DNA from 4 places in the Janthinobacterium sp. BJB304 genome. Region 4 is predicted to be linked to each of the others. Evidence: predicted binding sites of a transcription regulator. Region 4 holds the regulator's gene; each other region holds the start of a gene.
The links. The regulator sigma-54, encoded in region 4, starts transcription at its own class of promoters, with help from an activator protein. The targets are predictions, from matches to a motif close to TGGCANGNAANCTGCTTT.
Positions count from the first base shown of each region.

Region 1: CSQ95_RS26120 (urease accessory protein UreD) is a predicted target of sigma-54. The motif match lies at 1,525-1,542, and genes of this name have one in related genera.
Region 2: CSQ95_RS12285 (TorF family putative porin) is a predicted target of sigma-54. The motif match lies at 1,292-1,309, and genes of this name have one in related genera.
Region 3: urtA (urea ABC transporter substrate-binding protein) is a predicted target of sigma-54. The motif match lies at 5,523-5,540, and genes of this name have one in related genera.

Region 1 covers NZ_PDZN01000029.1:55,540-63,247, reverse strand. Annotated here, with positions in the region: gene CSQ95_RS26125 (GGDEF domain-containing response regulator) at 1-1,442, shown strand, start outside; gene CSQ95_RS26120 (urease accessory protein UreD) at 1,597-2,439, shown strand; gene CSQ95_RS26115 (urease subunit gamma) at 2,465-2,767, shown strand; gene CSQ95_RS26110 (urease subunit beta) at 2,797-3,126, shown strand; gene ureC (urease subunit alpha) at 3,128-4,828, shown strand; gene ureE (urease accessory protein UreE) at 4,841-5,365, shown strand; gene CSQ95_RS26095 (urease accessory protein UreF) at 5,365-6,045, shown strand; gene ureG (urease accessory protein UreG) at 6,068-6,706, shown strand; gene CSQ95_RS26085 (HupE/UreJ family protein) at 6,703-7,263, shown strand; gene CSQ95_RS26080 (1-acyl-sn-glycerol-3-phosphate acyltransferase) at 7,269-7,708, opposite strand, start outside.
Region 2 covers NZ_PDZN01000009.1:10,808-18,515, forward strand. Annotated here, with positions in the region: gene CSQ95_RS12275 (recombinase family protein) at 1-582, opposite strand, end outside; gene CSQ95_RS29835 (hypothetical protein) at 579-713, opposite strand; gene CSQ95_RS12280 (accessory factor UbiK family protein) at 865-1,119, opposite strand; gene CSQ95_RS12285 (TorF family putative porin) at 1,390-2,157, shown strand; gene CSQ95_RS12290 (P-II family nitrogen regulator) at 2,169-2,507, shown strand; gene CSQ95_RS12295 (ammonium transporter) at 2,519-4,057, shown strand; gene gshA (glutamate--cysteine ligase) at 4,261-5,559, shown strand; gene gshB (glutathione synthase) at 5,657-6,613, shown strand; gene CSQ95_RS12310 (PTS sugar transporter subunit IIA) at 6,628-7,032, shown strand; gene CSQ95_RS12315 (HPr family phosphocarrier protein) at 7,125-7,394, shown strand; gene ptsP (phosphoenolpyruvate--protein phosphotransferase) at 7,439-7,708, shown strand, end outside.
Region 3 covers NZ_PDZN01000037.1:239-7,946, reverse strand. Annotated here, with positions in the region: gene urtE (urea ABC transporter ATP-binding subunit UrtE) at 1-544, opposite strand, end outside; gene urtD (urea ABC transporter ATP-binding protein UrtD) at 547-1,377, opposite strand; gene urtC (urea ABC transporter permease subunit UrtC) at 1,374-2,495, opposite strand; gene urtB (urea ABC transporter permease subunit UrtB) at 2,492-4,093, opposite strand; gene urtA (urea ABC transporter substrate-binding protein) at 4,217-5,470, opposite strand; gene CSQ95_RS28100 (hypothetical protein) at 5,830-6,024, shown strand; gene CSQ95_RS28095 (DUF4349 domain-containing protein) at 6,098-6,880, opposite strand; gene CSQ95_RS28090 (transglutaminase family protein) at 6,897-7,508, opposite strand.
Region 4 covers NZ_PDZN01000006.1:120,056-127,763, forward strand. Annotated here, with positions in the region: gene hprK (HPr(Ser) kinase/phosphatase) at 1-659, shown strand, start outside; gene rapZ (RNase adapter RapZ) at 812-1,675, shown strand; gene CSQ95_RS09190 (enoyl-CoA hydratase/isomerase family protein) at 1,676-2,761, opposite strand; gene hpf (ribosome hibernation-promoting factor, HPF/YfiA family) at 2,898-3,257, opposite strand; gene CSQ95_RS09200 (RNA polymerase factor sigma-54) at 3,327-4,805, opposite strand; gene lptB (LPS export ABC transporter ATP-binding protein) at 4,810-5,565, opposite strand; gene lptA (lipopolysaccharide transport periplasmic protein LptA) at 5,565-6,146, opposite strand; gene lptC (LPS export ABC transporter periplasmic protein LptC) at 6,172-6,783, opposite strand; gene CSQ95_RS09220 (HAD family hydrolase) at 6,826-7,359, opposite strand; gene CSQ95_RS09225 (KpsF/GutQ family sugar-phosphate isomerase) at 7,359-7,708, opposite strand, start outside.

The DNA.
Region 1 (7,708 bases), on a different contig from region 4:
GCAAGAGCGGCGACACCTATCCCTGTTTGCTCAGCGTCTCCACCGTGCACGGCCCGGACGGCGCCGTCGTCAACTATGTGGGCGTCTTCCTCGACATCAGCGAGCGCAAGGCCGAGCAGCATCTGATCGATTTCCTCTCCTACCACGACGCGCTGACGGGTTTGCCGAACCGCGTGCTGCTGCGCGAGCGCTTCGAACAGGCGCGCGCGAACGCCGTGCGCGATAGCCAGCAGGTGGTGCTGATGTGCCTGGACCTGGACCGCTTCAAGAACATCAACGATTCGCACGGCCAGGCCGTCGGCGACAAGGCGCTGCAGGTGGTGGCGCGCTTCCTGTCCGGCTGCGTACGCGAGGGCGACACCGTGGTGCGCCAGGGCGGCGACGAATTCCAGATACTGCTGCAGGACGATGCCCTGCTGGGACGTACCCTGGGGCTGGCGCAAACCATCCTGGCCGGCTTGCGCGAAGAATTGAGTGTTGACGGCGAGCGCCTGGCGCTGACCACCAGCATCGGCATCGCCATGTGCCCGGCAGACGGCGACAGCCTCGACGACGTGCTGCGCCATGCCGACACGGCCCTCGTGCGCGCCAAGGAAATGGGGCGCGACCATTACGCCTTCTTCACGGAGCGCATGGGCAGCGATATCCGCGCCCGCCTGGCCATGCAGCAGCAGCTGCGCGGCGCCATCGGCCGCGATGAATTCGAAGTGCACTACCAGCCGCAGATGTGCTTGCGCACGGGCGCCATGCTGGGTGCGGAAGCGTTATTGCGCTGGAATAACCCTGTGCTGGGCAAGGTGCCGCCCGGCCTGTTCATCGCGCTGGCCGAGGAATATGGCTTGATCACGGCTATCGGAGAATGGGTGCTTGAAAGCGTGTGCGCGCAGATCCGCGTGTGGCACGATGCGGGCCTGGGCAGCATCAAGGTGGCCGTCAACCTGTCTGGCAAGCAGTTCGCGCAGGACCGCACGGTGCCCTTCGTCGAGGCGGCCCTGCGCAAGTACGGCATCGCGCCCGCCTGCCTGGGCATCGAGATCACGGAAAGCACGGTGATGGGCGACCCGGACAAGGCGGTGGCGGCCCTCACGCGCCTGAAGGACATCGGCGTGGGCATTTCGCTCGACGACTTCGGCACCGGCTATTCCAGCCTCGGTTACCTGAAGCGCTTTCCCATCGACGTGCTGAAGATCGACAAATCCTTCGTCGACGACGTCACCACCAGCAGCAGCGACGCGGCCATCGCCCGTTCCGTCATCTCGCTGGCGCACAACCTCGATATGCGCGTCATCGCCGAAGGCGTGGAAACGCGCGAGCAGGTCGCCTTCCTGACGGAACACGGCTGCGATGAAATGCAGGGCTATTATTTCAGCCGCCCCCTGGGCGCCGCACTGTTTACGGCCTTGCTGCGCGAACGGCGCACCCTGGCCATGGCCCAGGCATAAGCGCCGCGGTGCGGTCGGTGCACCATGCCGGTGCATTCGCTGCAACGCGGTGCACGATTCTCACGTTTCCTTCACCTGATGCTGGCACATATCCTGCTTAGGTAATCGCTTATTTACGCGATTGCCCCGCATGCCAGACAGCAGCCACCCAGTCATGCCTCCACCAGCCAGCGCACACGGCGCCTGGCAGGCGCAGCTGCGCCTGGGCTTCGCGCTGCACGATGGCGTCAGCCGCCTCGTCGAGCGCGCGCACAGCGGCCCCCTGCGCGTGCAAAAGCCTCTGTATCCGGAAGGCGGTGGCGTCTGCCACGCCATCATCATCCATCCGCCCGGCGGCGTGGTGGGCGGCGACCAGCTGGCCGTCGACGCCACGGCGGGCGAGGGCGCACACGCCTTGCTCACGTCACCGGGCGCCGCCAAATGGTACCGCGCCAACGGCCATGTCTCGGGCCAGCACATCGTGCTGCGCGCGGGCAGCGGCGCCGCCATCGAGTGGCTGCCGCAGGAAAGCATTTTCTTCGACCAGGCCTGCGTGCGCCTGCGACATGAGGTGGACCTAGCGGCGGACGCCGGCTACATCGGCTGCGACATCGTTTGCCTGGGCCGCAGCGCCGCAGGCGAAATTTTTAATACGGGCAGCATCAGCCAGCAGGTGCAGATCCGCCGCGGCGGCAAGCTGCTGTGGTGGGAGCAGGGCGTGCTGGCCGCCGGCGGCGCCCTGATGGCCAGCCCCCTGGGATTGGGCGGGCACACGGTATGCGCCACCCTGATCGCCGTCGGCACGCAAGTTTCCCCTGCCGTGCTAGCTGCCGTGCGCGAGATCGCCGTGCCGGAAGGCGCGGCGTTTGGCGCCACGCACATGAAATCGCTGGTGGTGGTGCGCCTGCTGTGCGGCGACAGCGAGGCGGCGCGCCGCATCATGCTGGCCGCCTGGCAGTTGCTGCGCCCCGCCATGCTGGGACGCGACGCCGTCGTGCCCCGCATCTGGAACACTTAATCAGGAAAGAAGCGCAAGGAAAACCATGGACCTGACTCCCCGCGAAAAAGACAAGCTGCTCATTTTTACGGCCGCGCTGCTGGCCGAACGGCGCCTGGCGCGCGGCTTGAAATTGAATTACCCGGAAGCGGTGGCCCTGATCAGCGCCGCCATCATGGAAGGCGCGCGCGACGGCAAGTCGGTGGCGCAGCTGATGTCGGACGGCACCAAGATACTCTCGCGCGCCGACGTCATGGACGGCATCGCCGAGATGATCCCCGACATCCAGGTAGAAGCGACCTTCCCCGACGGCAGCAAGCTGGTGACCGTGCACCACCCGATACCGTAACCTACAAGCGACATTGACAGGAGCCCCTCATGACCCCAGGCGAATACCAATTGGAAGAAGGCGAAATCAGCTTGAATGCGGGGCGCGCCACGGCCACCGTGGTGGTGGCCAACCGCGGCGACCGGCCCATCCAGGTCGGCTCGCACTTTCACTTTTTTGAAGTCAATCCGGCGCTGGCCTTCGAGCGCTGGCGTGCCTACGGCATGCGCCTCAATATCACGGCCGGCACGGCCGTGCGCTTCGAACCGGGCCAGCAGCGCACGGTGGAACTGGTGGCGCTGGCGGGCGAACGCAAGGTTTACGGCTTCAACGGCGAAGTGATGGGCGAACTGCAAGACACACCACCGGGAAAGGATTGAGATGGCCAGCATTCCCCGCAGCGCGTATGCCGAGATGTTCGGCCCCACCAAGGGCGACCGCATCCGCCTGGCCGACACGGAACTGTTCATCGAGATCGAGCATGACTACGCGATCTACGGCGAAGAGGTGAAATTCGGCGGCGGCAAGGTGATCCGCGACGGCATGGGCCAGTCGCAGCGCTGCGCGGCCGAGGTGATGGATACCGTCATCACGAATGCCGTCATCCTCGACCACTGGGGCATCGTGAAGGCCGACATCGGCCTGAAAAACGGTCTGATCTTCGGCATCGGCAAGGCGGGCAATCCCGACATCCAGCCCGGCGTGACCCTAGCCATCGGCGGCGCCACGGAAATCATCGCCGGCGAAGGCATGATCGTCACGGCCGGCGGCGTCGACACGCACATCCACTTCATCTGCCCGCAGCAGATCGAGGAAGCGCTGATGAGCGGCGTGACCACCATGCTGGGCGGCGGCACGGGGCCGGCCGTGGGCACGGCCGCCACCACCTGCACGCCGGGACCGTGGCACTTGCACGCCATGCTGGCGGCCGCCGACGCCTTCCCGATGAACCTGGGCTTCATGGGAAAAGGTAACGTCAGCTTGCCGCTGCCCCTGGAAGAACAGGTGCGCGCGGGCGCCATCGGCCTGAAACTGCACGAGGACTGGGGCAGCACGCCGGCCGCCATCGACAATTGCCTGTCCGTTGCGGACCGCATGGATATCCAGGTGGCGCTGCACAGCGACACCCTCAACGAGGGGGGATTTCTCGAGCACACCCTGGCCGCCTTCAAGGACCGCACCATCCACACGTTTCACACGGAAGGGGCGGGCGGCGGCCATGCGCCCGACATCATCGCCGCCGTGGGCCAGTCCAACGTACTGCCCTCGTCGACCAACCCCACGCGCCCCTTCACCGTCAACACGCTCGACGAGCACCTGGACATGCTGATGGTGTGCCACCACCTGGACCCGGCCATTGCCGAAGACGTGGCCTTTGCCGAGTCGCGCATCCGCCGCGAAACCATCGCCGCGGAAGACATTCTGCACGATATCGGCGCCATCTCGATGATGTCGTCCGACTCGCAGGCGATGGGCCGCGTCGGCGAAGTGATCATGCGCACCTGGCAGACGGCGCACAAGATGAAGGTGCAGCGGGGCGCCCTGGCGCCCGACACGGCACGCAGCGACAATTTTCGCGCCAAGCGCTATATCGCCAAGTACACGATCAACCCGGCCATCACGCACGGGATATCGCACGTGGTCGGTTCCATCGAGGCGGGCAAGATCGCCGACATCGTGCTGTGGAAGCCGGCCTTCTTTGGCGTCAAGCCGTCGATGATTTTAAAGGGCGGCATGATCGCCGCCGCGCAGATGGGCGACCCGAACGCCTCGATCCCCACGCCGCAGCCCGTGCATTACCGCATGATGTTCGGCGCCTTCGGCGGCGGCCTGAAAAAGTCGTTCACCTTTGTCTCGCAGGCGGCCTACGACCTCGATATCGGCCATCAGCTCAAACTGAATAAATCCGTCATCGCCGTGAAAAACATGCGCGGCTTGCGCAAGCACGACATGATCCACAACGGCGCCACGCCGCACATGGAAGTGGACCCGGAAACCTACGCCGTGCGCGCCGACGGCCAGCTGCTCGTGTGCGAGGCGGCGGCCGTGCTGCCCATGGCGCAGCGCTATTTTCTATTTTAAGCGGGAGACATCATGCTGACTTTGCATACCAAACTGGCGGCTGACGATCCTCGCGCCGCCGTTGCCCAACTCGTGCTGCCCTACGACCAGCGCGAAAAATGCCGGCTGCGCGCCGTGCTGTCGAATGGCGAGGACGTGGCCGTGTTCACCGTGCGCGGCACGGTGCTGCGCGACGGCGAGCGCATGACGGGGCCGGGCGGGCAGGTGGTGCAGATCGTCGCCGCGCGCGAACCGACCTACCTGGTGCGCTGCGCGGATGCGCACACTTTGCTGCGGTGCGCTTTCCACCTGGGGAACCGCCACACCCAGGCGCAGGTAGGCGACGGCTTTTTGCGCATCCGCAAGGACGTGGTGTTGAAGGAGATGCTCGAAGGCTTGCGGGCGACCGTGACGGAAGAAAGCGCGCCGTTCGAACCGGAAGCGGGCGCGTATGGCAGCGGCCATGGCCACCACGACGGCCACGGCCAGCACTTGCTGGCACCCGTGCCGCTGCGGCAGAAAATCCACCGCCCCGGCGATACGCCGGGCGCCGCCTGATGCAGGCCTCGGCCCTGCTGCATCTGCTGCAGTTCGCCAGCCCGGCCTTGCCGATCGGCGCCTACAGCTATTCGCAGGGGCTGGAAGCGGCGCTCGAATCGGGCCTGGTGACGGATGCGGCCACGGCGCGCGTATGGATTGCGCAACACCTGGCGCACGTGATGGCGCGCTGGGAAGCGCCTTTGTGCTGGCGGCTGATGCAGGCGTTTGCAGCGCAGGATCTGCGCGCCGTGCAGCGCTGGAGCGAGCGCTTCATCGCTTCGCGCGATACGGCGGAATTTCGCGCCGAAACCATCCAGATGGGCTATTCCTTGACCAAGCTGCTGGCCGAGCTGGGCGTGGCCGACGGCGTCTTGATCGACATGCTGCAGGGCCAGCCTGAAGTGGCTTTACCCACGGCGTATGCCTGCGCCGTGGCGGCGCTGGCCATTCCGCGCGAAGAAGCGCTGCTGGCCATGCTGTTCGCCTGGGCGGAAAACCAGGTGCTCGTCTGCGTGAAATCCGTGCCGCTGGGGCAGGTGGCGGGCCAGCGCTTGCTGCTGTCGCTGCGGCCGGACCTGGAAGCGGCGGCCCTCGCGGCGCAAACCTTGCCAGACGACGAGATGGGCAACTGGGCGCCAGGCCTGTCGCTGCTGTCGATGCGGCACGAAGTGCAGTACAGCCGCTTGTACCGTTCCTGAACTATTCAATGAGAGAGCAAACATGACATCGATTACCTCCAATCCCTTGCGCGTTGGCATCGGCGGGCCCGTCGGCTCGGGCAAGACGGCCCTGTGCGAAATGCTGTGCAAGGGCATGCGCGAGCGCTACGACATGGCCGTCATCACGAACGACATTTACACCAAGGAAGACATGGAAATCCTGCTGCGCGCCGATGCCTTGCCGGCCGAACGCCTGATGGGAGTGGAGACGGGCGGCTGCCCGCACACGGCGATCCGCGAGGACGCGTCGATCAACCTGGAAGCGATCGCGCGCATGCAGGCAGATTTTCCGCATCTTGATTTGATCCTGGTCGAATCGGGCGGCGACAATCTGGCCGCCACCTTCAGCCCGGAACTGTCGGACCTGACGATCTACGTGATCGACGTGGCCGGCGGCGAAAAAATCCCGCGCAAGGGCGGCCCCGGCATCACGCGCTCCGATTTGTTGATCATCAACAAGACGGACCTGGCGCCGTATGTGGGCGCCAACCTCGACGTGATGGCGCAGGATGCCAGGCGCATGCGCGGCGAGCGCCCCTTCGTGTTTACCAACCTGCGCAGCGGCGACGGCGTGCAGATCGTCATCGATTTTATCCGCGAGCAAGGTTTGCTCGATCAACCAGGCAAGGAGCTGCAATGAGCGCAACACTGACGAAGAAAGCAGCCGCCGTGGCGGCCCTGTGCCTGTTGGCCTTGCCCGCGATGGCCCACCCAGGCCATGGCGAGAGCGTGGGCTTTCTGGCCGGTTTCGCCCATCCGTTCACGGGCATCGACCATTTGCTGGCCATGCTGGGCGTGGGTCTGTGGGGCGGCCAGCAGCGCCGCGGCTGGGGGCAGCCCGCCACGTTTCTCGGCATGATGCTGCTCGGCGCGCTGGCCGGCATGGCGGGCTTGACGGTGTCCGGGCTGGAAACGGGCATCGCCGCCACGGTGGCGCTGGTGGGACTGGCCATCGCGCTGGCGCTGGCCTTGCCGAACTGGCTAGGCTTGGGATTGGTGGGTATGTTTGCGCTCGCGCATGGCAATGCGCATGGCCAGGAATTGCCGGCCGCCTCGGCCGCGTGCGGCTTCATGCTGGCCTCGGCCATGCTGCTGTGTGCGGGACGTGTCGTCGGCCAAGTGCTGGCCGAGCGCGTGCTGCGTGTGGCCGGCGTGGCCTTGACGGCCGCTGGCGTGGTGCTGATGGGGGTTGCTTGAGCGGCTTAAGCGCCGGGGCGCTTGTCGGACAGCACGATGGGCGCCGCCATTTCAGGGTGCAAGCCCTGGTGGCAAGCATACACGGCGGCAATCGCCCCCATGTCGGCCTCCTTGTCGCCCGTCAAGTATAAGTGGTCGACGACGCCCAGCACCTTGTTCGGGTAGTCGATGTAGACCAGCAGCAGCGGCACCTTGGCGGCCAGGGCCAGGTGATAAAAGCCGCTTTTCCAGTTCGGGCGGTAGCTGCGCGTCGCTTCCGGCGTGATGGCCAGCCAGTACCAGTCTGCGGCCAGCATGCGTTCGGCCTGGCGCTGGATCGTGCCGCTGGTGGTGCTGCGGTCGACGGGTTCGCCGCCGAGATAGCGCAGCACCTTGCCCATGGGGCCGCGGAACAGCGAATCCTTGGCCAGCCAGCGGAACGGCAAGGACAGCGCCCATTTGCCGA
Region 2 (7,708 bases), on a different contig from region 4:
GCAGGCACTGATGCCGTTGGCCTTGTCCTCTTTAACGTACTCCAGCCACCTAGGAGCGTTGTTGCCCATTGGCTTAAGTTCGTCTGCAGCGGCTTGCTTCTTCCTTCTCCAAGCACTGCCAAGCAGTGTTGACTTACGCGAGGACTCCTCGTGCGCTCTCCCCATCGATACAAGGATAGGCATAAGTTCAAGCCAGTTGTTGATCTGGCTGGCTCGGCTGTACTCCCTTTCGTCTTTCAGTGTCACGACTGTTACTCCACCCTTTATGATGGACTGGAATACGTCCAGAGCCTCCATCACCGGGAGGCGTGAGAGCCTATCAATGTCTTCAATGAGTAGAAAGGAGCCTTTCGGCACTGTGCCGCACTCAATCGCCTTGACGAAGCTACCCAGCGCACCATCTGTGATGTTCTTGCCTGTGTAACCTGATACTCCTAGGTCTCGCATGTTCAGCGTTGTATCAAGTGTCAAGCCCTTGCGAGAGGCGTACTCAATAGCTCTTGAGTCTTGTCGTTCAAGACTTCCACCGTGCTGCTGGCTGGAATGGCTGAACCTTATATATGAGTAGGCGATATTTGTCATGCACCGATTTTAGTGTATATCGGGCCAACAATGGTAAATGAAGGCAAACCGTTGGCAAGGTGGACTTCGACACTTACCTCGGGCGCTTCCATGCCGGCCAGGGCGCGGCTTTTCAGGACGGCCAGACTCATCAAACTCCCCTGTAGCGCGGGCGCGGGCAGTCTCAGTCTAGCGCGTGAAACGCCGTCAGGCTTGAGCTATGCCAGCAAGGCCGTCAGTAACGTGGTCTGGCTGGCGTCACCTTACAATCTTACAACCTTACAACCTTACAACCTTACAACCTTACACCTTGGCCTTGGGTTCGTTCAGACGGGTTTCCAGTTCGATCAGGCGCAATTCCAGTGCGTCGAGCTTGGCGCGGGTCTTGGCCAGCACTTGCGCCTGGATATCGAATTCTTCGCGCGTGACGAGATCGAGGCGTGCGAAGCCTTGGGTCATCATCGATTTCACGTTTTTCTCGATATCCTTGGCCGGCGAGTTCTCGATGGCCTGGTGGATCTTGCCTTGCAAGTCGTTAAAGAAGGTATTCATGTCCATGATCAGTCCTTTTATGGTGCGGCATGTGCATCGCACCATTGCGGTGCACAGCGGTGTTAATCTGGTGCGAAAATAGGCAAATCCACAACGCTTCAGCAGCGTATTTCCGCATGCCCAGCGGCTTGCAGGGTATGTATGGCCGGAAACGCACCTGTCAAGGTGGCAAGAGAGCTGGCACGTATTCTGCTAAAGAAGGTATGAACGCTTTGTGATCTCCAGCCAAGATTTTAAACCTCAACCGCTTTAAAAGTTCAATAAAAGGGAATCGCCATGAAGAATCTGTCCAAGAACATGACTTTAGCTGCAGCGTTGACGCTGGCCATGACCGCCATGTGCGGCAGCGCCATGGCCCAGGATGCAGTGGCGGCGCCTGCTGCGGCCGAAGCCGTACCTGATAACGTGGTGAGCTACAACGTGGCGCTGACCAGCGACTACCGCTACCGTGGCGTGTCGCAAAGCCGTCTCGACCCTGCCATCAGCGGCGGCGCCGACTATACCCACAACCCGACGGGTTTGTACGTGGGGAGCTGGCTGTCGAGCATCAAATGGATCAAGGACGGCGGCGGCGATACCAACCTGGAATGGGATATCTACGGCGGCAAACGAGGCGAGATCAGCAAGGATTTCACCTACGATGTGGGCGGCCTGTACTACTTCTATCCGTCGAATGGGCTGAGCACCAACGCGAACACCTTCGAGCTGTACGGTCAGCTCGGCTATGGTCCGCTGTACATCAAGTACTCGCACTCGACGACCAATCTGTTCGGCGTGCCTGACAGCAAGAACAGCGGCTACCTCGATGTGGGCGGCAACTTCGATCTGATCGACGGCTACATCATGAACGTGCATATCGGCCGCCAGAAAGTCGCGCACAACGATGCCCTCAGCTATAACGATGTCAAGTTCGGCGTGACCAAGGATTTCGGCGTGGTGACCGTGGCTCTGGCCGCCGTCAAGGCCAACATCACGTCGCTGGCACCGAATGGCAAGAATCTGGCGAAATCCGGTCTCGTGCTGACCGTATCCAAAACCTTTTAAGCGAGACTGCCATGAAAATGATTACTGCAATCATTAAACCGTTCAAACTGGACGAAGTACGCGAAGCCTTGTCGGCTATCAATGTGCAAGGCATTACCGTCACCGAAGTCAAAGGTTTCGGCCGCCAGAAAGGCCACACGGAACTCTACCGTGGCGCCGAGTATGTCGTTGATTTTTTGCCAAAAACCAAGATTGAAGCGGCCGTCGATGACGCCATTGTCGACCAGGCCATCGAAGCGATCGAAGGCGCTGCGCGTACCGGTAAAATCGGCGACGGCAAGATTTTCGTCTACAACCTGGAACAAGTCATCCGCATCCGTACCGGTGAAACCGGTAACGAAGCGCTCTAAGGGGAATATTGATGCGTAAAAATATAACAAAATTGCTCGCTGGGTTTGCCTGTGTGTGCGCGTTTGGCGTCGCCGCGCCAAGCTTTGCCGATGCCCCTGTCAAGACCGAGGCAGCCACGACCACGGCCGTTGCCGCCCCCGCCGTCACGCCGGTGCCTGACGCAGCAGCACCGGCGGCTGCAGCGCCGGCCGCTGCCGCTGCAGCGCCAGCCGCCGCGCCCGTCGCCAACAAGGGCGATACCAGCTTCATGATGATTTCCACCTTGCTGGTGATCTTGATGACCATCCCCGGCCTGGCCCTGTTCTACGGCGGCCTGGTGCGCTCGAAGAACATGCTGTCGGTGCTGATGCAAGTGTTCATGGTGTTCGCGCTGGTCATCGTGTTGTGGTGTATCTACGGCTACTCGATCGCCTTTACGGAAAAAACCGCCTTCTTCGGTGGCTTCGACCGCCTGTTCCTGAACGGTATCTGGGATCCGGCAAAGGGCACGTTTGCCGCCGCCGCCACCTTCAGCAAGGGCGTCGTCATTCCAGAGTTCGTCTTCGTCGCCTTCCAGGGCACGTTTGCCGCCATCACCTGTGCGCTGATCGTCGGCGCGTTTGCCGAGCGCGCCAAGTTTGCCGCCGTGCTGGCCTTCGTCGTGCTGTGGTTCACGTTCGCCTACCTGCCGGCCGCCCACATGGTGTGGTTCTGGACCGGTCCTGACCTGATCACCAATGCCGCCACCTCGGCCAGCGAAGCCCTGAAAGCGGGCTGGATCTGGCAAAAAGGCGCGCTGGACTTCGCCGGCGGCACCGTGGTGCACATCAATGCCGCCGTCGCCGGCCTGGTGGGTGCGATCATGATCGGCAAGCGCGTTGGCTACGGCCGCGAATCGATGGCGCCGCACTCGCTGACGATGACCATGATCGGCGCTTCGCTGCTGTGGGTGGGCTGGTTCGGTTTCAATGCCGGTTCCTCGCTGGAAGCGGGCGACGTGGCGGCCCTGGCCTTCGTCAACACCTTGCTGGCCACTGCCGCCGCCACCCTGTCGTGGGTATTTGGCGAGTGGATCAGCAAAGGCAAGCCATCCATGCTCGGTGGCGCCTCGGGCGCCGTGGCCGGCCTGGTGGCGATCACCCCGGCGGCCGGCTTTGTCGGCCCGATGGGCGGCCTGGTCATCGGCCTGCTGGCCGGTATCGTCTGCCTGTGGGGCGTGAATGGCCTGAAACGCCTGATCGGCGCCGACGATTCGCTCGACGTGTTCGGCGTGCATGGCGTGGGCGGTATCCTCGGCGCCTTGCTGACGGGTGTGTTTGCTGCACCACAATTGGGCGGCCAGGGCATCTTCGACTATGTGACGAACAAGATGTCGGCCGATCCGTATTCGATCGGTCATCAGGTGTGGGTGCAGGCGCAAGCGGTCGGCACCACCATCGTCTGGTCGGCCGTCGTCTCCGTCGTCGCCTATAAACTGGTCGACATCGTCATCGGCTTGCGCGTACCGGAAGAAGAAGAGCGCGAAGGCCTCGACATCACCAGCCATGGCGAGCAAGCGTATCATGGTTAAATAACAAGGATCTGACATGCCAGCGCCCCGGCGCGGCATGTCCGGCCAGAAAGGCGCCTCATTGAGGTGCCTTTTTTTCGTTGTGGGAATGGAAAAGGTCTTTAAAACAAGGGTTTTGCCCCGATTTGGGGTACTTACACGGTAATATAGTCGGCAGTTCTGTGTGCTTTTTTGAATACTGCACATAATTTAAGGATGTAACTATGGTTCCCCATCTCGTCACGGCCCTGACCGGACCGCTGCTCGACCTCGAAAAAAAGATTCTGGCCGCGACGCCGGCCATTGAGCGCTGGTTTCGCATGGAGTGGCAAGAACACACGCCGCCCTTCTATTGCTCTGTAGACTTGCGTAACGCGGGCTACAAGCTGGCGCCCGTCGATACCAATCTGTTCCCTGGCGGTTTTCACAACCTGGCCACGGAAATGCTGCCCCTGTCCGTGCAGGCGGCCATGGCTGCCATCGACAAGTATTGCCCGGACGCCCGCAACCTGCTGATCGTGCCGGAATTACACAACACCACGCCGCAATACCTGCAGAACGTGGCGCGCCTGATGCAGATCTTCCGCCAGACGGGGCTGCACGTGCGCTTCGGTTCGTGGTCGCCCGAGATCACCCAGCCGACACCGCTGGCCCTGCCGGACGGCAACATGCTCGTCATCGAGCCCCTCGTGCGCCTGAACAACGGCCGCCGCCTGGGCTTGAAGGATTTCGACCCGTGCACGATTCTGCTGAATAACGACTTGTCGGATGGCATCCCTGATATCTTGCAAAATATTCATGAACAAAGCCTGCTGCCGCCCTTGCACGCGGGCTGGGCCTTGCGCCGCAAGAGCAACCACTACACGGCCTACGATGAAGTGGTGAAAAAATTCGGCAAGATGATCGATGTCGACCCGTGGATGCTCAATCCCTTCCACGCCAAGTGCAGCGACGTCAATTTCCAGGAAGGCGAGGGCGAAGATGCGCTGGCCGCCAGCGTCGACGTGCTGCTGGCCAAGATCCGCAAGAAATACAAGGAATACGGCATCAAGGAAAAGCCGTTTGTCATCGTCAAGCCCGATGCGGGCACGTATGGCACGGGCATCATGACGGTGCGCGACGCCAGCGAAGTGCGCGACCTGTCGCGCAAGCAGCGCGACAAGATGTCCATCGTCAAGGACGGCAAGGTCGTCACCGACGTCATCATCCAGGAAGGCGTGCCCACGTTTGAAAGCATCAAGGATGCCGTGGCGGAACCGGTCGTCTACATGATCGACCGCTATGTGGTGGGCGGTTTCTACCGCGTGCACGCGGAAAAGGGCGTCGACCAGAACCTGAACGCGCCCGGCTCGCAGTACGTGCCGCTGGCGTTTGCCCAGCAGCATGCCGTGCCGGACTTGAAGGCCAAGCCGGGCACGGCCGCGCCGAACCGCTTCTATGTGTATGGCGTGGTGGCGCGCCTGGCCTTGCTGGCCGCGTCGCTGGAAATGGAGCGCACGGACCCGAATCCCGAGGTGTATTGATCCCTCCCCGCAGCTTGCCGGGCGCGGTGACTACCGCACCTGGCGATCTCGGCTAGAATCAAGCATTCCTTATCCAGGCTCCCCGATTGGACGCACCATGAAAATTGCATTCCTTGCCGACCCGCTGGCAGGCTTCAAGACTTACAAAGATTCCACCTTCGCCATGATGCGCGAGGCGGCCAAACGCGGTCATGCCGTGTACGCGTTCGAACAGAAGGACATGGCGCTGGAAGAGGGCATCGTCACGGCACGGGTAAACCACCTCGAGCTGACGGGCGACGAACACGATTGGTACAAGGTCGTCTCGACCGAGGAAGTGCGCCTGTCGGCCCTGGACGCCATCATCGAGCGCAAGGACCCGCCATTCGACATGGAATACGTGTACGGCACGTATTTGCTGGAACTGGCGGAAAAGCAGGGCGCGCACGTCTTCAACAAGCCGTCCGCCATCCGCGACAACAATGAAAAGCTGGCCATTGCCCAGTTTTCCGAATTCACGTCGCCGACCCTGGTGACGTCGGATGAAGCGCGCCTGCGCGCCTTCCACGCCAAACACCAGGACGTCATCTTCAAGCCGCTCGACGGCATGGGCGGCACGGGCATCTTCCGCGTCAAGGCCGATGGCCTGAACCTGGGCGCCATCATCGAGACCTTGAGCGAGAACGGCGCGCAGACCATCATGGCGCAGCGTTTTATCGCCGACATTGTCAAGGGCGACAAGCGCATCCTCGTCATCGGCGGCAAGCCGGTGCCGTTTTCGCTGGCGCGCATCCCGCAGGCGGGCGAAGTGCGGGGCAACCTGGCCGCCGGCGGCACGGGCGTGGCGCAGCCATTGACGGCGCGCGACCTGGAAATCGCAGAAAAGCTGGGCCCGATCCTGGCCGCGCGTGGCCTGATGCTGGTAGGATTGGACGTGATCGGCGACTATCTGACGGAAGTCAATGTCACCAGCCCGACCTGCTTCCAGGAAATCATGCAGCAAACGGGTTTTGATGTGGCTGCCATGTTTGTCGACGCCGTCGAGCATGGCGTTGCGCAAGCGCAGCAGCGCTAGAAGGTGAAATGACTATGGTAGGGATCTTGCTCATGACACATGCACCGCTGGGACAGGCTTTCATCGCCGCCTGCGCGCATGTGTTTCGCGGTCCAACGGAGCGGTTTGAAGCCATCGACGTCGTCGCCGACCAGGATCTGGCGGAAGTGCAAAAGCTGGCGTCGGACGCCATCTGCCGTCTCGACGACGGTTCCGGCGTGCTGGTGATTACCGACGTGAAGGGCGGCACGCCGTCGAACTGCTGCAATAAGCTGGCCGATGCGGGCAGGGTGGAAGTCATCGCCGGCATCAGCCTGCCGATGCTGCTGCGCGCCATCACGTATCGCCGCGACACGCTCGACGTGGTGGTGGAGATGGCGCTGGCCGGCGCGCAAAGCGGCGCCGTGCGCGTCGATAACCGCATTCGCGTGGGCGAGTAAGGAAGTACATGGCCGCCGCCCTGAAGGCGGCGGGTTTTATAGGCCAAGATTGTCATCAGCGTAGTGCATTCAGGGATAGAGACCATACAAAAATGATTCAAAGAGAACTCGAAATCATCAACAAGCTGGGACTGCACGCACGCGCCTCCGCCAAATTTACCCAGCTCGCCGCCAAGTTCAAGAGCGACGTCTGGCTGACCCGCAACGCGCGCCGCATCAACGCCAAGTCCATCATGGGCGTGATGATGCTGGCCGCCGGCAAGGGCGCGAAAGTGACCCTGGAAGCCGAGGGCGATGATGAGCAGGCATGTGTCGATGCGCTCACCGCCCTGATTAATGACAGGTTTGGCGAAGGCGAGTAATGCCCGCCGAACGCAGCCGCAGCCGCATTCCGACAGGTCAACCCATGGCATCTTTCACGCTCCACGGCATCCCGGTTTCCCGCGGCATCGCCATCGGCCGCGCACATCTGCTGGCGCCGGCCGCCCTTGACGTCAAACATTACCTGGTCGCCCAGGAACAGATCGAAGCCGAAGTCCAGCGCCTGCAAAGCGCCATCGCCACCGTCCACAAGGAACTGCAGACCCTGTGGAACGAGCTACCCAAGGATGCGCCCACGGAGCTGGGCGCGTTCATCGACGTGCATGCGCTGATCCTCTCCGACCCGATGATTTCC
Region 3 (7,708 bases), on a different contig from region 4:
GCTGTTTCAACAAGGAAATGACCCTGCCGATATCCTTGATGACGGAGGGCTGGATACCCTCCGTCGGCTCGTCGAAGATGATCAATTGCGGCTCGGCCAGCAGGGCGCGGGCGATGGCCAGTTGCTGCTGTTGCCCGCCGGACAAATCGCCGCCGCGCCGCTGCAGCATCTCCTTGAGCACGGGGAACAGCTCATACACGTGGGGATCGATGCGCGAGGCCAGCCTGCCCCGCTTCACCGCCATGCCCATCAGCAAGTTTTCCTCGACCGTCAGGCGCGCAAAGATGTCGCGCCCCTGCGGCACGTAGGCGATGCCCAGCCTGGCGCGCGCATGCGGCGCCAATCTCGTGATGTCATGCCCGTTGAAGAGCACCTTGCCCTGCGCTACGGGCAGCACGCCCATCAGGCATTTGAGCAAGGTCGTCTTGCCCACGCCATTACGCCCTAGCAAGGCCAGGCATTCGCCCTTGCGCGCCGACAGGTCGATGCCGCGCAAGGTATGCGAGGAGCCATAGTATTGATTTAATTCTTGCACTTCGAGCATGGTTACCTTCCCAGATAGACTTCGATGACCCTCTCGTCGGCTTGCACTTCGTCCATGCGGCCCTGCGCCAGCACGGCCCCTTCATGCAGCACGGTGACGATGCCTTGCTGGGCGATTTCCGTAACGAAACCCATGTCGTGCTCGACCACCATGATCGAATGCTTGCCGCGCAATTCATTGAGGAGCTCCGCCGTGCGCGCCGTTTCCGCGTCCGACATGCCGGCCACGGGTTCATCCAATAAAATCAGCTGCGGCTCCTGCATCAGCAGCATGCCGATTTCCAGCCATTGCTTTTGCCCGTGCGACAGCAAACCGGCCGGTCGCGCCTCGTGGCCGTTGAGGCGTATCAAGCGCAAGATCGCTTCGATCCTGCCCGCCTGCTCGGACGACAGGCGCGCAAACAGGGTGGGCGCCACGCGCTTGTCCATTTTCATCGCCAGTTCCAGGTTGTCAAACACCGTGTGCTGTTCGAACACGGTGGGACGCTGGAATTTGCGGCCGATGCCTGCGTGGGCGATTTGCGCTTCCGTCATGGTGGCCAGATTCATGGTCTGGCCGAACCAGGCCGTGCCGGACGTGGGCCGCGTCTTGCCGGTGATCACGTCCATCATAGTCGTCTTGCCCGCGCCATTCGGGCCGATAATGCAGCGCAACTCGCCCACGGAAATATCGAGGCTCAGCTTGTTGATGGCCTTGAAGCCGTCGAACGACACGCTGATGTCTTCCAGATACAAAATGGCGCCATGCGTCGTATCGACACCCTCGCCTTTTACGCGCGCATACGTGGCGCCAGCCTCGGTGCCGGCCATGCCGGGCAACATGCGGATACTCATGCGGCCTCCTCTGCCACGGCGGCGACTTTTTTACGTTTAAGCTTGTTCAAGACACCGAGCATGCCTTGTTGCATGAACAGCGTCACGCCGATGAACAGCAAACCCAGCGCGAACAGCCACAATTCCGGCAAGACGGCCGTGAACCAGCTTTTCAAGCCGTTCACGGTAAAAGCGCCCACAATCGGACCGAGCAAGGTACCGCGCCCGCCCACCGCCACCCACACGACCATCTCGATGGAGTTCGCGGGCGACATTTCGGACGGATTGATGATGCCCACCTGCGGCACGTACAGGGCGCCGGCGATGCCGCACAGGACGGCCGACAAGGTCCAGACGAACAGCTTGAACCACAGCGGGTTGTAGCCGAGGAACATCAGCCGCGCCTCACTGTCGCGCACGCCCTGCAGCACCCTGCCCAGTTTCGAGCGGACGATGGCGCGCGCGCCCACCAGCGCCGCCAGCAGGAAAGCCAGGGTCAGCAGAAACAGCACGGCCCGGGTGGCGGGCGCCGTGACGCTGTAGCCCAATATCGTCTTGAAATCCGTGAAGCCATTGTTGCCGCCAAAGCCGGTGTCGTTGCGGAAAAACAGCAGCATGAAGGCATACGTCATCGCTTGCGTGATGATGGAAAAATACACGCCCTTGATGCGCGACCGAAACGCGAAATAACCGAAGACGAAGGCCAGCACGCCCGGCACCAGCACGACGAGGGCCATGCAGTACCAGAAATGTTCCGTGAAGGCCCAGTACCACGGATAGGTTTTCCAGTCGAGAAAGACCATGAAGTCGGGCAAGCTGCTGCGGTACTGGCCCTGGTCGCCGATGGCGCGCATCAGATACATGCCGTGCGCATACGCGCCCAGCGCAAAGAACACGCCGTGTCCCAGCGACAGGATACCCGTGTAGCCCCAGACGAGGTCCAGCGCCAGCGCGGCCAGCGCGTAGCACATGAACTTGCCCACCAGCGCCACCGTGTAGGCGGATACGTGCAAGGCATGCCCTTCGGCAAACGCCAGGTTAAAAATCGGCAACAACGCGGTCAGCACCGTGCAGGCGGCAATCGCCAGCCAGACGGGCCGCGTGAACAGGCCAGGCTTGGATTGATATGAGGTAATCATTCGACGCTGCGTCCCTTCATGGCAAACAGGCCCTGCGGCCGGCGCTGGATGAAAATGATGATGAATATCAAAATGGCGATCTTCGCCAGCACGGCGCCCGCCACCGGTTCGAGGAATTTGTTGACTTCGCCCAGTCCCACCGCGGCGATCACGGTGCCGGCCAGCTGGCCCACGCCACCGAGCACCACCACCATGAAGGAATCGACGATATAGCTTTGGCCCAGGTCCGGCCCCACATTGCCCAGCTGCGACAGGGCCACGCCACCGAGCCCGGCGATGCCGGAACCGAGGCCGAAGGTGAGCATGTCGACCTTGCCCGTGGCCACGCCCACGCAATCGGCCATGCGGCGGTTTTGCGTAACGGCCCGCACGAACAGTCCCAGCCGCGTCTTGTTGAGGATCAACCACACGGCCACCACCACGACGATGGCAAAGCCGATGATGGCCAGGCGGTTGTACGGCAGCACGAGGCCGCCCAGCACGGTGACGCCGCCCGACATCCAGGCCGGGTTGGCCACTTCCACGTTTTGCGCGCCGAAGATCGTGCGGACCAGCTGCATGAGGATCAGGCTGATGCCCCAGGTGGCCAGCAGGGTTTCCAGCGGCCGCCCGTACAGCCAGCGGATCACCGTGCGTTCCAGTGCCACGCCCACCAGGCCGGCAACAAAAAAGGCGGCCGGCAAGGCGGCCAGCAGATACGCATCCTGCAGGCCAGGCAGATAGGTGCGGAAAAACAGCTGGCACAGATAGGTCGTGTAAGCGCCTATCATCAGCAATTCGCCGTGCGCCATGTTGATGATGCCCATCAGGCCGAAGGTGATGGCCAGGCCCAGCGCGGCCAGCAGCAGCACGCTGCCCAGCGAAATGCCGTAAAACACGTTGCCGGCCAATTCCATGCGCGCCACTCTGCCCTTGATCTGGCGCATGGTGTCGATGGCCGCCAGCTGCACGGCTTCATCGGGCTCGCCAGCCTTGCCGTCCGGCCCCCGCTCCAGCATGGCTTGCAGCACCGGCAGCAAACGCGCATCGCTGCTGCCCGCCAGCGCCAGCACGGCGGCCTTGCGCGTGGCGGCGTCGGGTGCATGCAGGTTGGCGCTGGCGATCAGCACTTGCAATAGTTGTTGAATTTCAGCGTCGCTTTCCCGCGCCAGCGCGGTGCGGATCAGGGGGAGCTGCGCGGGGTCGACCGCCTTTTGCAAGGCTTGCGCGGCCGCCAGGCGGGCGCTGCGCTCCGGCGCCAGCAACTGCAAACCCGACAAGGCGCCTGCCACGGCCGCGCGCAAGCGGTTGTTGACCATCACGCCATCGATGCCGTCGGGCATCGGCACGTTCCGGCCGATTGCCGGGTCAACCGCCTGCTCGCCGTCGACGATGTACACCTTGCCGTCGGGCGCGGCGTACAAGGCGTCGTCCTGCAAGGCTTGCAGCACCTTGGCAGCCTCGGGCGTGGCCAGGGCGGCGATCTGCGCCACGGCGGCGACCCTGGCGTCGGGATCGTCGCCGGCCAGCGGCTTGAGCAGGTCGGGAGGGATGGCGGCCTGCGCCAGCGAGGATAGCAACAGGCAGGCGAGGACCAGCAGTTTGGGGAGAAGCTGCATGTGCATGGATTCCATGTAGTAAAGCCGAAGTCTTGATAGGTATCCTTCCCCCAAAGACAAGGACAGGGGTCTGACCCCAGCTCTTTGCCTGGGGTTGCGGCGACGAATCGACGCGCAAGCTTTTTACAGCTTCTGCTTGCCCTCATTGCCCTTGATATACGGGCTCCACGGCTGGGCGCGTATCGGTTCCTTGGTTTTCCACACGACATTGAATTGCCCATCGGCCTTGATCTCGCCGATCATCACGGGCTTGTGCAAGTGGTGGTTCGTTGCATCCATGGTCAGGGTAAAGCCCGATGGCGCTTTCACTCTCTGGCCCGCCATGGCGGCGATCACCTTGTCCGTGTCCGTCGATTTCGCCTTTTCCACGGCTTGCGCCCACATGTGGATGCCGACATAGGTCGCTTCCATCGGGTCGTTCGTCACCACCGAACCCGCGTTCGGCAGCTTTTGCGCCACCGCATACGCCTTCCACTGCTTGATGAAGGCGGTATTTACCGGATTCTTGACGGATTCAAAGTAATTCCACGCCGCCAGATGACCGAGCAAGGGCTTGGTATCGATGCCGCGCAGCTCTTCCTCGCCCACGGAAAACGCGACGACGGGCACGTCCGTGGCTTTCAAGCCCGCATTGCCCAGTTCCTTGTAGAACGGCACGTTGGAATCGCCATTGATGGTGGAAATGACGGCCGTCTTGCCGCCCGTGGAAAACTTCTTGATGTTGGCGACGATGGTTTGATAGTCGGCATGGCCGAACGGCGTGTAGACCTCGCTGATATCGCTGTCCTTGACTCCCTTGCTTTTCAAAAAGGCGCGCAGGATCTTGTTGGTGGTGCGCGGATACACGTAATCCGTGCCCAGCAGCACGAAACGCTTGGCCCCGCCGCCATCTGTGCTCATCAAATATTCCACGGCGGGGATCGCCTGCTGGTTCGGCGCGGCGCCCGTATAAAACACATTCTTTTCCAGCTCTTCCCCCTCGTATTGCACGGGGTAAAACAGCAGGCTGTTGAGTTCCTTGAACACGGGCAAAACCGACTTGCGCGACACGGACGTCCAGCAGCCGAATACCACGGCCACCTTATCCTGCGCCACCAATTGTCTCGCTTTTTCCGCGAACAAAGGCCAGTTCGACGCCGGGTCAACGACGACGGCCTCCAGCTTCTTGCCCAGCACGCCGCCCTTGGCATTGATCTCGGCGATCGTCATCAGGGCCACATCCTTGAGCGACGTTTCGGAAATGGCCATGGTACCCGACAGGGAGTGCAGAATGCCGACCTTGATCGTATCGGCGGCCAGGGCTGCCTGCATATAAGTGGACGTGGCCAGGGCGAATGCGCCGGCGGCGGCCGCTTTCAGGATGATGCGTCGTGACATGGGGACTCCTGTGATGGGTTCGTGGGGGTCGAGCTGGGTCTGCCATGTTGTTAAAGCAGAATGCATGCCAGGGCGCCACCTACAGGTGCCGACAGGAAGGGATGGCAACGGTGGCGCGCGGCCCACCGTTTTGGTGCGGCAGCGCCACTTGCTGGGGAGTCCGGGAGCTGCCCCGGCATGGGAAAACAAAGATAAAAATAAAGCAACAAGATCATTAGTTAAAAACTAATTGAGCTTTCTTGATAAGCGCACTAAGATGGGGCCCTCTTATGTCGCATTGCTTGGCGGCGTAAGTAAACATGAAATCAGCATGTCTCTTGCTACTTTCCCTTTACTTAACTCACTTAGGTAGTTCACTCATGAAAAATATGATCGCGGGCGTGTGCGCCCTGTTGATGTTGAGCGCATGCGCCGCGCCTACGGCCCCGGCAGGTGGCACAAGCACGAGCCAAGTCAAGGTCGACGACGAAGGCAGTACGGGCAGCAATATCAAGAAACGTCCGAAAAAAGCGGCTGAAGTCGTGTCTATCAGCACGGCGAACCGCAGCGCCTGATCAAGCTGCGACAAGCATGTGACGCCGTTCCAGGGCCTGCCACGCGCAGGCCCTGTTCATGTCTGGGGCGTGCCTAGCGCTTGATACCTCTCAAGCGGCGCCAGCCCTTGCGGCCCAGCGGGAACAGCAGCACGAAAGCGATCAGCCACGGCAGGATGTAAGCCATGGCCGTGATGGCGTTGGCCACGCCTTCCGACAGGTTGTCCGTGAAATTGCCCAGCGCGCGCTTGACGGGGCGCCAGAACGATTGCTTGCCTTCGGCGCTGATCATCACGTTCAGCAAGTCCGTGTCGATGCGCTGCATCAATAGCGCATTGGCCGCCGTCGCCTGCTCCAGCTCCACTTGCACGGTGGCCAGTTCCTTGGTCACCTTGATCAGCGCATCGACATTCGCGCCAGAGCGCTTTTCCAGGTCTTGCAACTGCGCCTGGTACTGTTTCAGCATCTCCAGGCGCTTCTTGCTGTCGAGCACAGGACGGCCCAGGTCTTCCACCTTGGTGCCCTGGCTGGTGACGTCGCCTTCGGCCGCGACCAGCGCGACGAGTTTTTTGATGCCGGCCGGCTTGGCGCGCATGCTGATGCGCGCATGCACGTAACGGCCCCCGTCGATGCTGGAATCGAGCAGCAGGCAGCCGTTTTCCGTATCGGCCTTGCAGGCGGCGACCACTTTTTCATACAGGGGCCGCACTTGCGCCTCGCTCGTATCGACGCTGACATTATGTTCATAGGCAAGAAACTCGCTGCCTTTTTCCTTGCCGTCGAGACGCGCGGCGCTCGATTGCCCGCCGCTCTCGCCCTTGCCGCCGCAACCGGCCAGTAACATCAGGCCGAACAGACCAACATACACTTTTTTCATGATTTCTTTCTTGAGATTATTTTTGCAGCGGCAACAATTCGATATCGGGCAAGTGCGCGGCCACATCCTGCACGGTCGCATGGCCGGTCAGCGATGCGATCACCTGCGGCAGCGGTGCCGGCCAGATTTCCGGCAGATCGCGCTCTTCCGGCGCCAGCACGGGAAAGGCCAGTTGCTCCTGCGGCGGCGTGAAGGCGGCTTTGACCCCGGGCTTGTTGCCGCGCGCATCGATGCGGTACCAGCCAAAGTCCTGCAGATACACGGCGTTCAAGCCATGCAGGCAAAACGGCGGGCCCGCTTCCCCCACAGCCAGGCGCTGGTAGCACAGGCCAGCGGGGATACCGTTGGCGCGCAGCAGCGCGGCCAGCAGATGGCTCTTCGCATAGCAATAGCCCGTGCCGTGTTGCAAGACGTCGGACGCGCGGCAGGTGACGGGATTGCGCTGGTAGTCCCAGCTATGGGCGACTTCGTCGCGCACGAAGGCAAAGCAGCGGGCCGCGATGGCGGCGTCGCCTACAGCGCCTGCCGCCAGTTCGGCCGCCTTGGCGCGCACGGCCGGATGATCGCTATCGATATACAGGCTGCTGGCTAGATATATGGAAAAGTCGGGGGAAAAGTCGGTAGACATGGCATAAAGGCAATGCGAAAAGATAATGCGCGATTTTAGTCGAAGCGACGCAACATTCAGTGTTTGTTTGCGCAGGAACAAAGAAAATCCACGCGTCACGCTCGCTGCGCGAGGGATGGTGACTTTGGCGCCGGCCCGGTAGCTGGTATCATGCGGACAAACGCAGCCGGCCTTTTGGCCCCGCATATGCACCACCCTGC
Region 4 (7,708 bases):
CGCAAGGGCTGGAAACGCCGCCCGACATCCTCGCCATCTGCGACGAGCAAAACATTCCCCTGTTCTCCACCCCGCTGCCGGCCGCGCAAGTGATCGACTTTCTGCGCGTCTACCTGTCGAAAAAACTGGCGCAGCGCATCATCATGCATGGCGTGTTCATGGACGTGCTGGGCGTGGGCGTGCTGATCACGGGCGATTCGGGCCTGGGCAAGAGCGAGCTGGGGCTGGAGCTGATTTCGCGCAGCCACGGCCTGGTGGCCGACGACGCCGTCGAATTCTCGCGCATCGCGCCGAACATGATCGAAGGCCGCTGCCCGCCCCTGCTGCAAAACCTGCTGGAAGTGCGGGGCCTGGGCTTGCTCGACATCAAGGCCATCTTTGGCGAAACGGCCGTGCGCCGCAAGATGCGCTTGAAACTGATCGTCCACCTGGTGCGCCGCAACGCGCTGGAAGAAGAAGTCGAGCGCCTGCCTTTCCTGTTTCCCACGGAAGACGTACTCGGTCTGCCCGTGCGCAAGGTCGTCATCCCCGTCGCCGCCGGCCGCAACATCGCCGTCCTGCTGGAAGCGGCCGTGCGCAACACGATTCTGCAGCTGCGCGGCATCGATACCTTGCAGGAGTTCATGGAACGGCAACGCCTCGCCATGAGCGGCGATTAGCAACGTAGGTCGGATTAGCGGGGCAAGGCCCCGCGTAATCCGACAGCATTGTTGGCGCGTGCAGCAAAGAAATACCACAGCCAAAATTGCAATAATTTGTAAAGATAATTGCCTCGGGAGCGCGGTGCCGGTCTTTATTGTATGATCGGGCTATGCATATCGTCCTTATCACCGGAATATCCGGCTCCGGTAAATCCGTCGCGCTCAATGTGCTGGAAGATACCGGCTACTATTGCGTCGACAACCTGCCGCCGGCCTTGCTGCCGAGCCTGGTGCAAACCTTGCTCGACGAAGGCACGCCGCAACTGGCCGTAGCCGTCGATGCGCGCAGCGCCGAATCGCTCGTCAGCTTGCCGCACAATGTCGCGCTGCTGCGTGACCAGGGACATGACGTCAAGGTCATGTTCCTGACAGCCACCACGCATTCGCTGGTGGCGCGCTTCTCGGAAACGCGGCGCAGCCATCCGCTGTCGCACGAGTTGCGCCCGAACCAGAATCCGGCCAGCCGCCGCACCCTGATCGAGTGCATCTCGGAAGAACGCGAACGCCTGTCGGCCATCGAACAGCTGGGCCATGTGATCGATACCTCGGAACTGAGCGCCAACAAATTGCGCGCATGGATCAAGGATATCGTCGCCTCAGAGCGCGCGCCGCTGACTCTGTTCTTCGAATCGTTCGCCTTCAAGCTGGGCGTGCCGCTCGATGCCGATTTCGTCTTCGACGTGCGGGCCTTGCCCAATCCGTATTACGACCTGGCCCTGCGCCCGCTCGACGGCCGCGACGCGCCCGTGATCGCTTTCCTCGACGCGCAACCGAGCGCGCTGGAGCTGCTGGCCGACATCCGCGCCTTCATCGAAAAATGGTTGCCGTCGTTCAAGTCCGACAACCGCAGCTATTTGACGGTGGCGCTGGGCTGCACGGGCGGCCAGCACCGTTCCGTGTACATGGCGGAACGGCTGGCGCAGTATTTCGGCCCCAAAGAAAGAGTCGTGCTGCGCCACCGCGAGCGCTCTTAATCAGTCGAGGTGGCGCAGCGGATGGGCTTGCGCCGGCCACACGGGGGCGAAGAAACGCGCCACCATGGCCGCGTCGACCCCGTCCAGGCTGGCAGGCTGCCAGCGCGGGGCATTGTCCTTGTCGACCACCAGCGCGCGCACGCCCTCGAGCACTTCGCCATGTTCGAAATTGTGGCGCACCACCGTGCGCTCCATGCGCAGGCAATCGGCCACGCCCAGGTGGGCGCCCCGCTGCAGCAACTCCAGGGTCACCGACATCATCAAGGGCGAGCGCAGGCGCATGGCCGCCAGCGCCTTCGCCGCGAATGCGCCGTCGTCCTGCGCCAGCGAGGCCATGATGGCGGCCACCGAACCCGCGCTGAAGTGGCGGTCCAGCGCCGCGCGCGCCGTGCCCAGGGGGGAAGCGCCCGCCTCGGCCTGGAATGGTGCCGCCAGTGCCTTGATAGCGACCGGCAAGCCTTCGCCCGGCGTGGACTCGAACAGGGCCAGCAGCGCCCCCATCTGCGCCTCGGGCAGGTAGACATCGGCCAGGCCCGTGTAGAGGGCGTCGGCCGCGTTGATCGTCAAACCCGTCAAGCCCAGGTACAGGCCCAGCTGACCCGCCAGACGGGACAAAAAGTAACTGCCGCCCACATCGGGGAACAGGCCGATATTGACTTCCGGCATGGCCATGCGCGTGCGGCCCGTGACGATGCGCAGGCGGTTGCCGGGCCCCGCTTGCGCCACGCCCATGCCGCCGCCCATCACCACCCCATCCATGACGGCGATATACGGTTTCGGATAAAAATGGATCAAATGATTTAAAGCATATTCTTCCGTAAAGAAATCTTCCAGCAAGGCGCTGCCGCCCTGTGGCGTGGCCAGGCCAGCGTCGTAAAAGAAACGGATGTCGCCGCCGGCGCACAGGGCTTTTTCGCTGCTGGAGCGGATCACCACGGCGTCCACCTGCGGATCGTCGCGCCAGGCCAGCAAGGCCGCGCTCAGGGCGCGCACCATCTCCAGCGACAGGGAATTCAAGGCTTTCGGACGGTCGAGCACGATGTGGCCCGTGCGGTGGCGGATGGAAATCTGGACGAGGTCGCTCATGGCAGGCAGGAAAGAAGTGAAAGTGCCAACATTTTAGCGCCTGCGCGGGGAACATTGCGTTCGACAGCTACGGGCGCAAAAAAGGGCGCAATGTGCGCCCTTAGTTGATCACAGCCGGTTGAAAGTCGCGGGCCGCTTAGGCGGGGGCGAATTCTTCTTCCGAACTGTCTGGCAGATGCTTGATCGCCTCTTTACCGTGCCCTTGCACTTTGGTTTTGTATTTCATCACTTGCCTATCGAGCTTGTCGATCAGGGTATCGATTGCGGCATACAGGTCGTGCGCCAGGCTTTCCACATAGACAGTTTTGCCACTCAGACGCAGGTTGACTTCGGCCTTTTGACGTTTTTCTTTCTCTTTGAGGTTATCCACGGTCAGAATCACGGCGATATCGATAACTTGATCGAAATGACGTTTCACGCGCTCCAGCTTCGTTTGTACGTATTCACGGATGGCTGGTGTCACTTCGAGATGATGTCCGCTGATGGTGAGATTCATACACACTCCTAAAGATGATCGGGTTCGTGCGGTCCATCGTATCCGGCCCGCAGAGGAACCGAAAAAAACTTACAAACACTTACGCAGGCTCACTGGCGGAATTTTTAATGCTTCCCGGTATTTGGCAACAGTACGTCGCGCAATCACCATGCCTTGTTCCCCCAGCATGTCCGCAATCTTACTGTCGGATAAAGGATTTTTAGGGTCTTCTGCTCCTGTCAGTTGCACGATCAATGCCCGTATCGCCGTCGATGACGCTTCGCCCCCCGCTTCGGTGGCGACGTGGCTACCAAAGAAATATTTCAACTCGAACATGCCGTGCGGGGTCAGCATGTACTTTTGAGTTGTTACCCGCGAGATAGTACTCTCGTGTAAACCCAGTGTATCAGCTATTTCACGGAGCACAAGGGGGCGCATGGCAACGGCTCCATGCGAGAAAAAGTTCTTTTGTCTTTCTACTATCGCCTGCGCCACGCGCAGAATCGTGTCGAAGCGCTGGCGCATATTCTTGATCAGCCACTTGGCTTCCTGCAACTGTGCACCCATGGCGCCCTCGCCCTTGCCCTGCTTGAGCAAGTTGGCGTACATGGCATTGACGCGCAGGCGCGGCATGACGTCGTTGTTCAGGGTCACTTGCCAGCCATTGCGCGCGCGCTTGACGACGACGTCGGGCACCACGTAATCGGACACGTCCGCAGCGAACACGGCGCCCGGATGCGGGTTGCACTGGCGAATTACCGTCTGCGCTTCACGCAAGTCTTCATCGTCGCAATCGAGGGCTTTTTTCAGCTTGTTGAAATCGCGCTGGGCAAACCAGGCCAGGTGCTTTTCCACGATGACGAGGGCCATGCGCCGCGTCACCATGGCGATGTGCGGCAAGCGCTTGATTTGCAGCGCCAGGCATTCGGACGCATTGCGCGCGCCCACGCCGGGCGGATCGAAACTTTGCAGCAGCGACAAGGCCGTGCGCATCTCGTCGGCATCGATTTCCAGCTCTTCCGGCAGGCGCGCCAGGATGTCGTCGAGCGACTCTTCCAGGTAGCCATTGTCGTCGAGCGCGTCGATGATCAGCTCGACCAGCGCGCGGTCGCGCAATTCGAGCACCGTCACGCGCATCTGCTCCATCAGGTGTTCGCGCAGGGTGCAGTGATGGGCCTCCAGTTGCGGGCGGGAATCTTCGTCGTCGGGCGCCTTGCCCCGGCTCGCCTCGCTCCAGTCGCTGTCGCCGCCATCCGCGGCGGCCGGGCCCTCGCCCGCCTCGCCGTCAAAGGTTTCCGCTTCGGCCGGCGCCGCGGGCGCCTCCTGGCCTGGCGGCTGGGGCGGCGCTTCGGCCGGCGCGGCCGTGGAGCTCAAGGCCCCGTCGGACAGCAGGCGCAGCGAACGGTCGAGCGGATCGTCGAGGCGCTCGAGCAAGGGATTGTCCGTCAGCAGTTGCTCGAGTTCCTGGTGCAATTCCAGAGTAGACAATTGCAACAGGCGTATCGATTGCTGCAACTGCGGCGTCAGTGCCAGGTGCTGCGAAGTGCGCAGCTGCAATGATTGTTTCATTGGCTTACATGCGGAAGTGTTCGCCCAGATAGACCCGGCGTACCGACTCGTTCGCGATGATGTCGTCGGGGCGTCCCGACGCCAGTACCGAGCCCTGGTTGATGATGTAGGCACGGTCGCAAATACCCAGCGTCTCGCGCACATTATGATCGGTGATCAGCACGCCGATATTGCGCTCCTTCAAGAAGCGCACGATGCGCTGGATCTCGATCACGGCGATCGGGTCGACGCCGGCGAACGGTTCGTCGAGCAGCACGAAACGGGGATCGGTGGCCAGGGCGCGGGCGATTTCCACGCGGCGGCGCTCGCCGCCCGACAGGGACAGCGCCTGGTTCTCGCGCAACTTTTCAATCTGCAAGTCGGCCAGCAGTTTATCCAGGCGTTCCTCGATCTCGGCCTTCTTCAAAGGACGGCCTTCGACGGTCTGGATTTCCAGCACGGCGCGGATATTGTCTTCCACCGTCAGCTTGCGGAACACGGACGCCTCCTGCGGCAGATACGACAGGCCCATCTGCGCGCGGCGGTGGATCGGCAGGCTGGAAATGTCCACGCCGCTGATGTCGATGCTGCCGCCATCCGACGGCACCAGGCCGACGATCATGTAGAACGAGGTGGTCTTGCCGGCGCCGTTCGGGCCCAGCAGCCCCACCACTTCGCCGCATTCGACTTGCAGCGAGACATCATGCACGACTTGCCGCTTTCCATAGGTTTTCTGCAGTCCGCGAACGATCAGGGTGCTGCCGCAACGGGTATTGTCCATTATTTCGTTCCTGGCACAGGTGTGGCCGGCGCTTTCTCCGCCGCGGGCGCCTTGGTCTTCGGCTGGATCACCATGCGCACGCTGCCGCCGTCGGAGGTGCTGGTGCCGCTGTCAGAATTTTCCATCTTGAATACTTCCTTGCGGCTGTCATACGAGATGAAGGCGCCATTGGCCACGTCGGTCACTTTCGTGCCTTCCAGGCGCGTCAGCTTGGCCTTGGAAAACAGTTTCACCACTTCCGTCTTGTTGTCGTATTCCACGCGCTCCGCTTCGCCTTCGACCCACAGGTCGCCGGCGCCATCGCGCTTCTGGCGGAACGTGGCCAGCTTGCCGGGATCGGCCCAGAAGGTGATGAACTGGTAGCCTTGCGGGTCTTCCGTGATCAGGGCCCGGCCCGCCTTCATGGTCAGCGTGCCCTTGACCAGCACGACGTCGCCCGTCAGGGTACGAATCTGCTTGACGTCATCGACGTGGCCGCTACGCGCCGTGATGACGGCTTCCTTCTCGGAATCGGCCTTCTCGGCATGCGCCACGCCCATGAGGGCCAGAGAAAATACGCTCAACAGCAAGATGTTCTTCATAGTATGGTTTCCTTGTTTCATTCTGTCATTTTGCCGCCGCAGCCGGGCGCGGTTTCGGCGGGAGGACCATGCGCAAGGCATTCTGCACTTCCACCACGCCGGTGGCGTTATTGGCCTTCATGCCGATACCATTGATGCGCGAGGCGCCCGTCAGGATATCGACAGGCACGTCCGTTTCCATTCTTTCTTCGTCCGGAAACACCGTCAGCGCTTCCGTCCTGACCGTCAGGTTCTGCGCCTTCGGACTGGCCACGCGGTCGATCACGACCTTGCGGTGCAGTTGCAGCCGGGTATTGTCCTGGTCGATATGCGCCAGTTCCGCATTCATGTTCAACGGCGGCATGCCCGGCGTCAGCTTGCGCACGAAGGGCTGGTCGATATCGGACGAATCGTCGGCCGGATAATGCGTGAGCTTGTTGCCCGACACGATATAGCTGGGCTTACCCGTCAAGTCCATGCGCACCAGGCTGAAATTGGTAATGAAATAGTCGGGCTCACCCAAATTCTTGCTGGCCTTGATGTCCTGGCCATTCTTGTTCATCACTTCAAGCAGCCAAAAGCTGGCCAGCGCGACGACGACCGCGCCCAGCAGGGTAAAAATCATGCGCCAGCGATGGGCGCCTCCTGGCTTACGCATAGGGTTTCACTCTTTCATAGGTCACTGGCGGCAAGGCGCACCTCACTCCAGGAACGGCGCCATGACGCGCGCATAGTTGTCCTGGGCGCGCAGCAGGAATTCGCAGATTTCGCGCACCGCGCCGCGGCCGCCGCCGGCCTGCGTCACATGGTGCGCCAGGCCCTGCGCTTCCGGACGCCCGCCCGGCACGCTGACGGCAAAGCCCACGCGACGCAGGATGGGCGCATCGATGACGTCGTCGCCGATGTAGCCGCATTGCTCTTCCGTCAAGCCCGTCAGCGCCAGCAGTTCGCGAAACGGCGTCAGCTTGTCGTGACCGCCCTGGTGCACATGGGTAATGCCCAGGTCTTGCGCGCGGCGTGCCGTGATGGCCGAGCGGCGCGCGCTGATGATGGCCGTCTGCACACCGGATTCCTGCAGCAGCTTGATGCCCAGGCCATCATACACATTAAACGTTTTCATCATTTCGCCATCGGGGCCGAAATGCAGGCTGCCGTCGGTGAGCACGCCGTCGACGTCAAAGATCATCAGTTTGACCTTGGCCGCGCGCGCCAGGTTGTCCGCTACGCTCTCCATCAGATCACCTTCGCTTGCGTCAGATCATGGATATGCAGGGCGCCCACCAGCTTGCCGTCGGCATCGACGACCAGCATCTGGTTGATGCGGAACTGTTCCATCACGGCCACGGCATCGACAGCCAGGCGTTCGGGCGCGATGCTGCGCGGCTGCGCATGCATGACGTCGCGGATCGCCACTTGCGTGAAATCCTGCACGCGCTCGAACATGCGGCGCAAGTCGCCATCCGTAAACACGCCCACGGGGCGGTTGTCCGCATCGACGACGGCCGTCATGCCCATGCCCTTCTTCGTCATTTCTTCCAGCGCCTGCAGCAGCGAAGCGTCCACGGGTACTTTCGGCACCCGTT